One region of the Streptomyces aurantiaciflavus genome, then DNA from elsewhere that is predicted to be linked to it. Evidence: riboswitches for the same ligand, from Rfam matches in the RefSeq annotation. Region 1 holds a riboswitch; the other holds the start of a gene.
The links. Region 1 has a riboswitch for cyclic di-AMP ahead of ACPT94_RS35520 (transglycosylase SLT domain-containing protein). Riboswitches for the same ligand answer to the same signal wherever they lie in the genome.
Positions count from the first base shown of each region.

Region 2: another riboswitch for cyclic di-AMP. It lies ahead of ACPT94_RS11525 (C40 family peptidase); the one in region 1 lies ahead of ACPT94_RS35520 (transglycosylase SLT domain-containing protein).

Region 1 is NZ_JBNCAQ010000041.1:13,580-20,642, reverse strand. Features, by position in the region: gene ACPT94_RS35535 (glycosyltransferase family 2 protein) at 1-1,344, opposite strand, end outside; gene ACPT94_RS35530 (GNAT family N-acetyltransferase) at 1,454-2,518, opposite strand; gene ACPT94_RS35525 (HAD family hydrolase) at 2,840-3,664, shown strand; gene ACPT94_RS35520 (transglycosylase SLT domain-containing protein) at 3,788-4,258, opposite strand; cyclic di-AMP (ydaO/yuaA leader) riboswitch at 4,262-4,442, opposite strand; gene ACPT94_RS35515 (peptide MFS transporter) at 4,780-6,282, opposite strand; gene ACPT94_RS35510 (polyprenyl synthetase family protein) at 6,529-7,063, shown strand, end outside.
Region 2 is NZ_JBNCAQ010000008.1:176,178-183,240, forward strand. Features, by position in the region: gene ACPT94_RS11505 (hypothetical protein) at 1-516, opposite strand, end outside; gene ACPT94_RS11510 (C40 family peptidase) at 631-1,704, opposite strand; gene ACPT94_RS11515 (hypothetical protein) at 2,182-2,535, shown strand; gene ACPT94_RS11520 (tellurite resistance/C4-dicarboxylate transporter family protein) at 2,513-3,487, opposite strand; gene ACPT94_RS11525 (C40 family peptidase) at 3,814-4,986, opposite strand; cyclic di-AMP (ydaO/yuaA leader) riboswitch at 4,995-5,155, opposite strand; gene pcrA (DNA helicase PcrA) at 5,582-7,063, shown strand, end outside.

The DNA.
Region 1 (7,063 bases):
TGACCCCCCGGAGGCCAGGGCCGACCGCAGTGCTCGTCGGGCCCGCAGGTAGCCGAGCGGTCCGTATGCCATTCCCCTGCGCTGGAGCCGGGAGAGCCGGCGTGGCCAGGGATGGGCGCGGTCGTCGTGGTCGCCCGGTGCGGTGCCCGCGTCCGTTGCCCGGGTCGCGGTCAGGGCGCGGGCGTGGGCCAGGCCGCGGGGCAGGCGGGCGAGGAACGCGGGCAGAAGGGCGGGGCGGTTGACCAGGACGGCGGTCAGATAGGCGGTGAGGCCGGCGCCGTAGCCGTAGGCCTGGGTCTCCAGGTCGCGCCAGGTCTCCCGGTGGTGGTGCCAGACCAGGGCCCGCGGGGTGTAGTGCAGGCGGTGGCCCTGGGCGAGGACGCGGACGAACCCGTAGAGGTCGTCGCCGCCGCGTGCGAGCGTGCCCGCACCCGTCGCCGGGTCGAAGCCGCCGACCGCGCGCAGCACGCCGGTGCGGAAGGCCATGTTGGCGCCGGAGCCGAACCGGCCCGCCGTGAACGGGAACAGCGGCTCGTCGGCGGGCGGGTCGGCGGGGTCGTACGTGCGGGGCGCGAATCCCTTCGCGAAGCCGCCGTGACTCTCCAGCAGCACCTGGGCCGGTGTGCGCAGCCGGGCGGGCAGGATCAGGCCGGTGGCGCAGCCGAGGCCTGGGTCGGCGGCGAAGGGCGCGGTGAGTTCCGTCAGCCAGCGCGGGTCGGCGACCACGTCGTCGTCGGTGAAGGCGATCACCTCGCCGCGCGCGGCCTCGACGCCCTTGTTGTGGGCGACGGCGAGACCGGGCACCGGCTCGGTCACATAGCGCACGCGCTCGGCGTACTTGCGTTCGATCAACTCCCGGGTCGTGTCCGTCACCGGGGCGTTGTCGACGACGACGATCTCGAAGTCCGGATGGTCCTGGGCGAGCATCGAGTCGAGCGCGTGCGAGAGCCGGTCGGCCCGCTCCCGTGTCGCGATGACGACGCTGGCCCGGGGCACGGGGGGTGCCTCGACGGCCTCCGTCGGCTCCTCGGGGAACCGCTCCCGGGCCAGGGCGGCCAGCACCGTCTTCGGGTCGGCGCCCTCCGGGACCCGCCCGAGCAGCGTGCCGACCGGTCGGCCACCCCTCCTGACCAGGAGGAACACATCACCGTGGGTGACGGGCGGGCTGCCGGGGCCAGGTCTGAGGCTCGCCTCGCCGGCCCCCGCCCGGACGCCCTCCGTCCGGCCGCCCCCCGACCCCGAGCCCTCCGTCTCGGCGCCCCCCAGCTCCAGCTCGGCGACCTGAACCGGTCTGATGGCGAGGAACCGCCGGATCTCCTGCTCCGCACGTGGTGCGCGGGACATGAACCCTCCCCCTGTCATGAACCCTCCCCAGCCATGAGCCCTCCCCCGGGCATGACCCGTCGCGAGCCCGCGCGGTCTGTGGCTGCTCCTCGCGAGCTCTCACGACCTCTTACGACCGGCGCAGCCGGCCCGCGCTCTTCAGCATCCGTGCGGCCGCCGCCGCGAGCCTCGGCCGCCCGCGCACGAAGTGGTGCGCACGGCGCGCGGGCTCACGACTGAGCCAGTAGAGCGCGGCGCCCGCCCCCGGACGCGTCCACGCTCCCTCGTAGACGGCCAGTTCGCCCGTCTTCAGCGAGTCCTTGTACTCCGCCGCGCCCCGCCCCAGGTCGAGCAGGCCGATGCCCTCGGCGGCCGCCGCCTCGGCCATCCGCAGATGCAGCACCAGACCGGGCGAGTACTTCGAGAACTCCGTGTCGTACGCCGGGAACCAGCAGGCCAGGACGGTCGCCGAGCGCAGCCCGAAGTGCGCGGCGATCGGCCGCTCCCCGGCGTACAGGACGGACAGCGTGCCGGAGCACTCCGGGGCGCGCGTCTTTGCGAGCGTGTCCACGAGCCGGGTGATCCACTCCTGCGCGAACCGGTCGCGGCGGCCGGTCCTGCGGTACTGCGCCGACTTCCACGCCATGAGGGCGCGCAGCGCGGCCGGGTCGCGTTCGTCGAACACGAACCGCAGCTCGCCCACCTGGCGGCCGAGCCTGCGCTCCTTGGCGAGCGTCGTCTTCAGGAACTTCGGCGACTGCGCCCGCAGCACGGACTCGTAGGTCTCGTAGCCCTTCTCCACGTCGATGACGTAGGCCGCGTACTCGGCGGCCGCATGCGCGGTGAACAGCCCTTGTTCCGCCTCCAGGTTGTCGAAGGCGAAGCTCGACAGAGAACATGCCCGCATCAGTTCGCCCGCGTCGAGTCCGATACCCGGGCTCAGCACGGCTCCCTGGGCGTCCGAGACGCCGTACGCGAGGGCCTGGCCCTGGCCGAACCGGCCGCGCTCATGGGGCAGGAAGCCGACCGGCTCGCGCCCCTCGTACACCACCGCCACCCGCGCGCGGGGCCGTACGCGCCCCACGGCGTCGGCGAACTCCGGTTCCATGAACGGGTTGCGCGGGACTGTCGAGGCGGCGCGCAGCGCACGCCACCGCTCCCGTTCCCCCTCGCCGAGATCCTCCGGCCTCAGCACACGAATACGTCCACTGCTCAACCTGACCCCCCGATCAAGTCCCCCCTGGACCCTTGGACGGTACCGCTCCAGACAGTTCGGGCGGTAGGTAGCGGAGCATGTTGTTGCCAACTGGTGCAGAGGCCTTTAACCGGCCGGTACCCGGCGTTGCGCCAGAAAGCCGTTTCTCGCCCCCCGGTTTCTTTGCCCGCGGTTTTCCTTTCCGCGCGGGCCCCCGCTCCGTGCGGCGGTGTCGGGCGGGGGTGGCGAGGAGCCGGCGGGCACCGCCCGGGGCTGAACGGTCGGTGAGTTGGAAGCGGCCCGGATCCGTATTCTCTGATCATGGCCGCACCCCTCGCACCTGCCGCGCGCTGCGCGTACCCCCTCATCGCCACCGACCTGGACGGAACGCTGCTCCGCGGCGACGACACCTTCTCCGACCGGTCGCTCGACGCGCTCGCGCGGGTGGCGGCCGCCGGCGCCCGCCATCTGGTGGTGACGGGCCGCCCGGCACCCCGGGTACGGCCGCTGCTGGCGAACCTGCGCAGCAGGGGGCTCGCGGTGTGCGGACAGGGCGCGCAGTTGTACGACGCCGGCGCGAACCGTCTGCTGTGGTCGGTCACCCTGGACCGGGAACTGGCCGGGACCGCGCTCGAGAAGATCGAGGCGGAGGTCGGGCAGGTGTACGCGGCCGTCGACCAGGACGGCGTCGACGGGCTCACGCTCATCGAGCCGGGCTACCGGATGCCGCACCCGACCCTGCCGGCCCTGCGCGTCGGCGCGCGCGAGGACCTGTGGTGCGAGCCGATCAGCAAGGTGCTGCTGCGCCATCCCACGCTGTCCGACGACGAGTTGGCGGCGACGGCCCGCTCGGTGGTCGGCTCGCTCGCGACCGTGACCATGTCGGGGCCGGGCACGGTGGAGCTCCAGCCGTGCGGCATCACCAAGGCGACGGGGCTGGCCCTGGCCGCCGAACACCTCGGGCTGAGGCCGCAGGACACGATCGCCTTCGGTGACATGCCCAACGACATCCCGATGTTCGACTGGGCGGCGCACGGCGTCGCGATGGCCAACGCCCATCCCGAACTCAAGGCCGTGGCCGACGAGGTGACGACATCGAACGAGGACGACGGCGTGGCCGTCGTCCTCGAACGCCTCTTCCCCTGAGGGCCGCGGCCGCGCAGGAGTCGCACGCCGGTCACACGCCGGTCGTGCGCCAGTTGTGCGCCGGTCGTGCGGGAGTCCTGACGGAGTGGGGAGTGGTGGGAGCGGGGAGTGCGGGGGAGGGGATCAGTACGCGCCGAACACGTTGTCGATCGAGCCGTACCGCGCGGCCGCGTAGTTGCAGGCGGCGGTGATGTTGGCGACCGGGTCGTACGGGTCGTACGAGGTGCCGGGCACGTGGTACGCGGCGAAGGTCGGGTCGATGACCTGGAGCAGGCCCTTGGACGGGATGCCCTTGGCCGCGTTGGAGTCCCACAGGTTGATGGCGTTCGGGTTGCCCGAGGACTCGCGCATGATGTTGCGGTAGATGCCGTTGTAGGTGCCCGGAATGCCCCTCTCCGCCATGATCGCGAGCGACTCGCGGATCCAGCCGTCGAGGTTGTTGGGGTACCCGGCGAGTGTGGTCGCCGAGGTCTCGGTGGGGGCCGCGGAGGCGCTGGTCGCGCCGATGAACGGGAGGGCGAGCACGGCGGCGCCGGTGCAGGCGACGGAGATGGCGCGGGTGAAGCGGCGGCGGGGCTGAGCGGCAGCGGGCATGGGGAAGTTCCTCTCCGGCGCCTGCGAGGTGAGCTGTCGGGTTCGGGCGGGGAGGTGCCCGGCCGGCCGCCGTACGGATACGGCGACGCGGCTTCACCCCGAGCCGGTCCGGTACGTGTCTGACGTACCGTCCGGCGGCCTACCTGGGTCCCCCGCTCCTGCCGTGCGCGAGTGGTTCGTCGATGGGGTGCCGGGCGGCGGCAGGATGAGGCGTCTGCCCGACTGGGCGGGAACGTATGCGAGAGCACATGTCCGGAACAAGTGCCGGATTCACAGAAAGCCCCTATTGACCTTGATCTGCGGCGTATGGGGTGCTTGATCCTTTGCGTTCGCCAACCTTCAACTCGCTTGCCGGAAAAGCGGAATGACTTATTCCGGTGAAGGGTGCGGTTCTTTTGTGAAGTGAGCCAACTCACCCGCATTCACAAGAGGTGCGAATCGGACGTAAATCCCAAGTCCCTTTTAAAGGGGCGCGCGTGGAATGTGCCGTACGGAGGGGTGCGGGCGGGGCGTGCGGCAGCTCAGCGGACGGGGTGCATCGTGCGGCGCAGCCAGGGGGCGGCGGACAGGACGGCCAGGCCCGCGGCGAGCGCGATCGCGCCGTTGACGCCGAAGTAGGCCCGCGGGGAGACGTCGTCGTAGAGCTTCACCGTCTGCGCCTGGATGCCACCCGCGAGGGCCGGGGAGAGGAACCACAGGGACATGGTCTGGCTGGAGAAGGCCGCCGGGGCGAGCTTGGTGGTGGCCGACATGCCGGAGGTCTCCAGGAGGACGTGGCCGAGGCCGAGCAGCAGGTACGCGCCGACGATCCACCAGACGGACATGGGGTGGGCGCCGGAGGACTGCGCGGACGTCGGCAGGACCATGAGCAGGAACGACAGGCCGCCCAGGACGACGCCCAGGGCGATCTTGTTCGAGGCGTGCGGCTGGGCGCGGCCCATGCGCACCCACAGGGCCGCGACGAAGGGGGCGAGGCCGATCTCGAAGGCGGCCAGGGCGGAGGCGTACCAGCTCGCCGGGAAGGCGAAGCCGAGGATCGTCGTCTCGGCGTTCGCCGACGCCAGCAGCACCATCGTGGAGTACGCCTGGAACAGGACGAAGTTGAAGACCGTCGAGGCCAGGAAGAGCACGGCGTACGGGCGCAGCCGGCCGCGCTCCTCCTGGGTCACCCCGGGACTCGCGAACATCACCGCGAAGCAGGCGACCGGGGCGAGCACCGAGGCGAGGGTGAGCAGATCGACGAAGCGGGCCAGGGTCAGCCAGCCGGCCGCCGCGAGCAGCACGCCGACGGCGGTGGCGACGACGAGGCCGGTGACGATCCTGTGGAGCGCGAGGCGCATCGCGGCGGGCGCGAGGGCGCATTCCGCCGTGTGCTTTCGCCCGGACAGGTGACGGCGGCCGGTCGCATACTGGGCCAGGCCGAACGTCATACCGATCGCGGCCACCGAGAAACCCCAGTGCCAGCCCTGGTGGTCGCCGAGCCGGCCGGTGATCAGCGGGCCCGTGAAGGCGCCGATGTTGATCGCCGTGCAGGCGAGCGCGAAGCCGGCGTCTCGGCGGTCGTCGTCGGTGCGGTACAGCTTGCCGGCCATGGTGGCCGCGTTCGGCTTGAGCAGGCCGGTGCCCGCGCCGGCCAGGCCGAGGCCCACCCAGGTCGTGCCGGCCGTGGGCACCGCCATGGCGTAGTGGCCGCAGGCGATCAGGATGCCGCCCCACAGCACCGCGCGGTACGAGCCCAGGACGCGGTCGGCGAGCCAGCCGCCGGCGACGCAGAGCAGATGGACGAGGGCGCCGTAGGCCGCCGCGAGGGAGGCGGCGGTCCCCGCCGGCAGGCCCAGACCGCCGTGCGCCACCGTGTCGGCGAAGCAGAGCACCAGGACGGCCTGCGTGCCGAGGAACGAGAAACGCTCCCAGGCCTCCAGACCGCAGAGGGTGAGCAGGCCCCGGGGCTGGCCGAAGAAGGCGTGGTCCTCGCGGGGAGGGGGTCGGTCGTCGGGTTCGACGTCTACCTCTGCGCGGGACATGAATCACTACTTCCCGGTGAGTCGATAAATGTCCGTTCATCTCGGCTGGTCAGAAACATACCGGTCGTGATCCGAAGCCGCCCGGGCTGATCCGGGCAGCTCCCGGTCGAGCGATGTGAGGGCCGGGGGACGTGGGGGCTTATCGGTGATCGAAACGTGACCGGATACGCTGACGAGAGTGATGGCAGCGACCTATCGACAAACCGTGTAAAGCGCCAGTAGACACCAGCAGACAGGAGACTCCTCGTGACCGTCGTCGGGCCGTTCGGGCTGAGCGTGCGGGACCAGGCTCTGGAAGCCGATGTCCAGGCCGGATTGGCGGCTGTCGAGGAAGGCTTGCTCGAGGCCACCAAGAGTGAGGTTCCGTTCATCACGGGGGCCGCGCAGCATCTGGTGCGGGCCGGCGGGAAGCGGTTCCGGCCGCTGCTCGTGATGCTCGCGGCGCAGTTCGGTGATCCGTACGCGCCGGGCGTGGTGCCGTCGGCCGTGGTGGTGGAGCTCACCCACCTCGCCACGCTGTACCACGACGACGTGATGGACGAGGCGACGGTACGGCGGGGGGTGCCCAGCGCGAACACCCGCTGGGGGAACTCGGTCGCCGTCCTGACCGGCGACTTCCTGTTCGCCCGGGCCTCGCACATCCTCGCCGACCTCGGGCCCGAGGCGGTGCGGGTGCAGGCGGAGGCGTTCGAGCGGCTGGTCACCGGACAGATCCTGGAGACGGCCGGGCCGCAGGACGGGCGGGATCCGGTCGAGCACTACCTCGACGTGCTGGGCGGGA
Region 2 (7,063 bases), on a different contig from region 1:
GCCGAGGGCGACCTCCGCGTACGTCGAACGGCCGGGTCGTGCGCCGGCCGCGGTCGCGAAGGACGCCCACAGGCCGGTCGTGGCGACGGCGAGGGAGGACAGCAGCCAGAAGAGGCTGAGGCCGGGGGAGCGCAGGCGGGCGTCGGACAGGGGGTGGCTGTCCAGGGCGAGCCAGGCGTCCAGGAGCTGCCGTATCTGGTGGTCACGGCGGACGGCGAGGACGACGGCCACGACGGACGGGGCGAGCGCGGCGAGGCCGAGGAGCGCGAAGACCGGGCCGAGGAGGAACGCGGTGGGGTCCTTCTCCTCGAACTGCTGCACCGGCAGGACCAGCAGCGACCATCCGATGATCGCCGCGAGCGCCAGCAGCCACAGCAGCAGCACCCGGTGGACACCGAGGCTGCGCCGGTGCAGTTCCTCCAACGCCCGCTGACGGTCGGCCAGCAGCGTGGAACGGTCCGGCCAGGTGCGGAGGTACGGCGGAGGTGGGGGAGGGGGAAGCGTGGCGCGGGACATCGGGGCTCTTTCGGGCGGACGGGGAGGAAGAGACGACGTACGACGGCGTGCCGTTGCCGCGCGCCGAACCTACCGCGTCGCATGTCCATGCCCGGGTCGCCCCCCGCCACGGGTTCACACCACCCGGGTCGCCCCCGCGTACGGCATCTCGTCGAGTGGTGCCACGCGCACCGGGGCCGACGGGTTCGGGGCGTGGATCATCCTGCCGTCACCGATGTAGATCCCTACATGGGTGATGCCGGAGTAGAAGAACACCAGGTCGCCCGGGCGGAGTTCGGAGCGGGAGACACGGCGGCCGGCGTCGATCTGGGCGTATGTCGTGCGGGGCAGGGAGACGCCCGCGGAGCGGTAGGCGGCCAGGACCAGGCCCGAGCAGTCGAAGGCGTTCGGGCCGGTCGCGCCCCACACATAGGGGCTGCCGAGCTTGGAGTAGGCGTAGGAAAGGGCGGCCGCGGCACGGGAGTTGGTGGTGGTGGCGGAGCCGGGGGCCTGGAGGGTGTCGCGGGCGCCCGTCGAGGCCCGCGAGGCGCGGGTGGCGCCCGTCGCGCCGTCCGCTCCTTGCTCGAGCCGGGCGCGTTCCTGAGCCGTCAGCCGGGACAGCAGCCGGCGAGCCGCGTCCAGCTTTCCGGTGATCGTCTTCTTGTGCCGCTTCAGTTCCGTCTGACGCGTCTGGAGGGAGGTCAGTTCGACGCGGGCGGCACCGCGCAGTTGCTCGATCTCGCGCAGCTGTCTGCGGACGCGGGCGACGGCGGCGGACTGGCGGTCGCCGGCGCGTTCGGCGAAGGCGGCGCCGTCGAGGTACTGGTCGGGGTCGTCGGAGAGCGCCAACTGCATCGCGGGGTCGAGTCCACCACTGCGGTACTGCGCCGCCGCCATCGATCCCAGCGCCTCCCGCGCCGAGTTGAGCCGCGCCTCCTTGCGTGCGGCCTCGTCGCGCAGGGCCTTCAACCGCTCCTCGGCCGCCGTCGCCTTCTCCTGCGCGCCGTTGTACTTCTCGGTGGCGGCCTCCGCCTCCTGGTACAGCTTGTCCACCTTGGCCTTCACCTGCGCCGGTGTGGGGCTCGGCTCGGCGTGTCCGGTGCCGTCGAAGACCGTCGTGCCCGCCGCGCCGGCGAGGGCGATCGTGGCCGCCGTGCGGACGCTATGGCCGCCGAGCGAGCGCTGTCGGGGCTTGCGGTGCGCTGCCACGTGGGACTGCACGTCCTTTCGTACGACCGCCTCGTCGGGTACGGCCATCAGGGGCCCGGGCGGGACCCACTGCCCGCCGGGAGCGGACGGACGTACGGCCGCGGGGAGCGGCTGACGCGCCCGGCGGCGGCCCGCACAGGGGAGCGGGGCGCCGCCGGACTTTCTCGGCGGTGGTGGCCGACTGCCGCCCCTGGCCCGGGCGGCGGTGGGGAGCCGGTCACCTGGGGGAGGACGCTAGGCCCGTCCGTGTCGAGTCGGTAACGGGATGTGCGGAAGTGACGCGAGCGCAGTGACAGGTGACCGGGTGTGGTCGTCGATCCGGTCCAGGAGCGTCGACTTCGGGCGGCGCGCTGACCGATACGGCGGAAACCGGACACGTCGGAGCGGCGGAGTGCTATGGGGCGCATATGCAGGTGCCGTCACAGGAGGTGGGCCGGTGTCGGGTGGCCTCCGCGCGGCTGATTAGCATCCGGCTTCATGGACGTACTCATCCATCTCTTCGTCGGCCTGCACATCATCGGCATCGCCGCGCTCCTCGGCGGCTTCCTCACGCAGATGAAGGCGATGGGCCAGGGCACGGCCCGCTTCGTCCCCGCGATGCTGCACGGCGCGGCGACGATGCTGGTCACCGGCGTGATCCTGGTCGGCCTCAACCAGGCGGACGACCAGGAGGTCAACAACATCAAGATCGGCGTGAAGCTGGTACTGCTGATCGTGATCCTCGGCCTGGTCTACGTGAAGCGCGACGACGAGAAGGTGGACAAGCCCCTGTTCGGTCTGGTCGGGCTGCTGACCGTGGCCAACGTCTTCATCGCGGTCCTCTGGACCTGACGGCCGCGCGGGCCGCCGCGACCGATCCCGCGGCGACGGCCGTCCACGCCGCCACCGCGATCCACAGCAGCACCCGCCCGGGCCACTCCAGCCACGGGACGCCGACGGCGGCGGCGACGGACAGCGTCCCCGCCGCCGTCATCCCCATCGCGAACACCGTCGCCCAGCGCCGCGTGTCGTAGCGCGCCCGCGGCCACCGCGCCTCGGCCACGAGCAGTACGGCGTACCAGCTCAGGTCCAGAATCAGCAGCCCCACGGTCATCGTGCGCAGCGCGCTGGTGTCGTCCTCGTTCCACAGGTACAGGCCGCCGTCGTCGGCCGTGAGGAGCCTCGACCCCGCCAGCGCCGAGATGGCGAGCGCGCCGCCCGCCACCCAGTGGTCCCCGGCGCCCCCGGCCACCTGCCGCAGGTCGAAACGGGCCAGCGCGAAGCCGTACAGCACCAGGCCGAGCCAGAACAGCACGAGCGCGGTGTGCGCGAGCCAGGCCGCTTCCTCGGCCCGGGCAAGAGTCGCACCGAGTACGGCCAGCCCCTGTGTGGCCACACAACACAGGAACACCGCCCCGGACATGCGCCGCCTCCAACGCCGCATGACGTTCACCAGCAGCACGGGCCACAGCACCGCCGCGAGCGCCAGCAGCGACTCGGCGAGCTGCTGCCGTCCGAGCGCGGAGAACCGCGTGCCGAGCACGGTGGTCGCCGCGACGGCCGTGAGCGCCTCCGGCGCACCTGCCTCCGCCCGCCACCGCTCGCGCTCGCCCAGAAGCCGTACGACGAAGCCCACTGCCAGCGCCACCCAGACGGCGCCCGCCGTCGCCAGTGCGATCCGGGACAGCACCGCGTACCCCGCCAGATCCAGACCGACCGACAGGATGCCGCTTGCCAGCACAACGGCCCCGGCCGCCGGCGTACGCCGCGCCCACCAGGAGCGAAAGGGGGAAGAGCCGGGCATGCGGCCGATGCTAAGCAGCACGGGACGGCTTGCGAGGGGGCACGCGCGCGGGGACGAGGAATTACGCGCGGGCACAGGACAGCGGAGACGGCGTGGGGTGAGGGGTGTCAGACGGGGTGGGGCGGAGTGCGCCGGCGCGGAGAGGGGGCTCCAGGGGCGCCGGTCGCGCAGTGCGGGCGCCGGGCGGAGGTGAGGGGCGCGCGGACGGGGCGCCGCGCTCCCTGACGCACTGGAGCCACCCGCTCACGCGCGCGTGCCCCCACTCACAGGCACGCGACGACCGCCCGGCGACGCCCCCGGCGACGACCGCCGGGCACCGGCTGCCCTCAGGCCGGGCGCACCACGCTGTGGATCGACGACTCGCCGTCGTAGTACACCGACTCCTCGCGCACGTACGCGCCCGGCTTCGGGGCGTGGATCATCATGCCGTTGCCGATGTAGATGCCGACGTGGGTGACGTCGTCGTAGAAGAAGATCAGGTCACCCGGGAGGGCGTTGGCGAGGGGGACGGTGGTACCGGCGTTCACCTGGTCGTAGGTGGTGCGCGGGAGGGTGACGCCGGCGGCCTTCCAGGCGGCCTGGGTGAGGCCGGAGCAGTCGTAGGACTCGGGACCGGTGGCGCCCCAGACGTACGGCTTGCCGATCTGCGCGCGGGCGAAGGCGAGCGCCTTCTCGGCCTTCGTGGTGTACGAGGCGTCCGCGGCGGGAGCGGACGAGGACGGCGACGACGACGAGGACGTGTCCGAGCTCGAGGAGGTGCTGCTCTCCTGCTGCGCGGCCGCCGCCTCGGCCGCCTGCTGTTCCGCCAGTTCCGCCGCCTTGCGGGCGGCCTCCTCCTGCTTCTGCTTCTCGATCGCGGCGAGCCGCGCCTTCTCCTCCGCCGTCAGCTGCGACAGCAGCGTGCGTGCGGTGCTGAGCTTCTTCTGGACGGTGGCCTTGGCGGTCTTCAGGTCGTTCTGCGAGTCGGTGAGCGTCTCGAGGCTCTTCGTGGCCTCCTGACGCTTCTTCATCGTCTCCGACTGCTCGGTGAAGTAGTCGTCGACCGCGCCCTTCTGGCGTTCGGTCAGGCGCCCCATCAGCTGGGTCTGGTCGAAGTAGTCCTGCGGGGAGTCCGCGAGCAGGAAGGTCGCCGTGTCGGGCGCGGAGGCACCGGTGCGGTACTGGGCGGCGGCGAAGGAACCGAGCCGCTCCCGTGCTTCGTTGAGCTTCTGGGCGCGCTGCGCGACGTTGTCGAGGAGGGAGTCGACGCGCTTGCGCTGCTTGGTCGTCTTCTCCTTGGCGGCGTTGTACTTCTCGGTCGCCGTCTCCGCCTGGCGATAGAGGTCGTCGACCTTCTTCTCGACCTCCTCCAGACTCGGCTTGTCGTCCGCGGAGGGCGCGGCGTTGGCCGTCTGGGAGAGCAGGGCCATCGAGGTGAGGGCGGCGGTGGCGAGAGCGGGCGTGCGTATGCCTGCTACGCGCGTACCCGAGGGGCGTGGCTTGCGGTGCTGCGACGCCAAGGGAGGCGACTCCTTCCATGTTCCGCCTACCGGGTTAGCTGTCGGGTTCGGGCGGGTGGTTCGGAAGGGTTGCCCTACGGCCTTGTCTCCGGAGGGGAGTCGGGCCGATTCACCCCAAGGTCTCGGTGGGTCCCCGGCTCCGGCTGCCGCGAGGGGGCGCGCCGGACTCGGCGGAGGCCGCGCGGCCCGGCGAGGTTCGCCGGTGGGGGTCGTACGGCCTGCCCGGCACGGTAGCCAACTGGTGTGGCCCCTGTGAAGGTTGATGGGTGATATGCCCGATACATTTTCGTGACCTTGGGTCAGGGCTTCACGCGGCGCCGCCAATCCGGAGTGATGTGAGCTCATTCGCTCACTTCATGCCGCAATGGCACTGTCCGACCGGTTTCATGGTTGTCGACCGAATAATCCCGACCGCGCCAAGCGCAAGTACGTGCCGAGCCCTCCGGTCACGGTCCGTGACGCGTTGATTCGGCAGGGCGAGGACTCAGGGCGCCCGGTCCCGCAAGATCGCCGGATTCTTGATCGGCCACTGAATTCGCGGATGTTCTGGGGACGGCGGCGGGTTGTCAGTGAGGGCCCCTAGACTCGGAGAGCGATGAGCAGCCTCTTTGACGACAGCTTCCTGGCGGACCTCCAGGCCCCTCGTGGCCACGAGGAGGAGCCCCCGCCGCCGCCCGAGGACGATCACGCTCCGGAGCCGCTTCCGGACGATCTGTTCGGCGGGAAGTTCGACGTGCCTCCGGATCGGGACGCCTACTACCGCGACGGCGCCCCGCGCCCGGCGATCGACGCGGCGGCGCTCCTGGAAGGGCTCAACGACAACCAGCGCGCCGCCGTCGTCCACTCCGGCACCCCCCTGCTCATCGTCGCCGGCGCCGGATCCGGCAAGACGCGCGTGCTCACCCACCGCATCGCCCACCTCCTCGCCGAGCGCCATGTCCATCCCGGACAGATCCTCGCGATCACCTTCACCAACAAGGCCGCGGGCGAGATGAAGGAACGCGTCGAGCAGCTCGTCGGCCCGCGTGCGAACGCGATGTGGGTGATGACCTTCCACAGCGCGTGCGTGCGCATCCTGCGGCGCGAGAGCAAGAAGCTCGGTTTCACGTCGTCGTTCTCGATCTACGACGCCGCCGACAGCAAGCGCCTCATGGCCCTGGTCTGCCGCGACCTGGACCTCGACCCGAAGCGCTTCCCGCCGAAGTCCTTCAGCGCCAAGATCAGCAACCTCAAGAACGAGCTGATCGACGAGGAGGACTTCGCCGCCCAGGCCACCGACGGCTTCGAGAAGACCCTCGCCCAGGCCTACGCCCTCTACCAGTCGCGGCTGCGCGAGGCGAACGCCCTCGACTTCGACGACCTGATCATGACCACGGTCAACCTGCTGCGCGCGTTCCCCGACGTCGCCGAGCACTACCGCCGCCGCTTCCGGCACGTCCTGGTCGACGAGTACCAGGACACCAACCACGCCCAGTACGCCCTCGTCCGCGAGCTCGTCGGCACCAGCGAGCACCCCGTCGACGTACCGCCCGGCGAGGACGACATCCCGCCGGCCGAGCTGTGCGTCGTGGGTGACGCCGACCAGTCGATCTACGCCTTCCGCGGCGCGACGATCCGCAACATCCTCCAGTTCGAGGAGGACTACCCGGACGCGACGACGATCCTGCTGGAGCAGAACTACCGCTCCACGCAGACGATCCTGTCCGCCGCCAACGCCGTCATCGAGCGCAACGAGTCCCGCCGCCCCAAGAACCTGTGGACCAACGCCGGCGCGGGCGCGCGCATCACCGGATACGTCGCCGACACCGAGCACGACGAGGCGCAGTTCGTCGCCGACGAGATAGACCGCCTCACGGACGCGGGCGAGGGGAAGGCCGGCGATGTCGCCGTCTTCTACCGCACCAACGCCCAGTCCCGTGTCTTCGAAGAGGTCTTCATCCGCGTCGGCCTGCCCTACAAGGTCGTCGGCGGTGTCCGCTTCTACGAGCGCAAGGAGGTCCGGGACGTCCTGGCCTACCTGCGTGTCCTCGCCAACCCGGAGGACTCGGTCCCGCTGCGCCGCATCCTCAACGTGCCC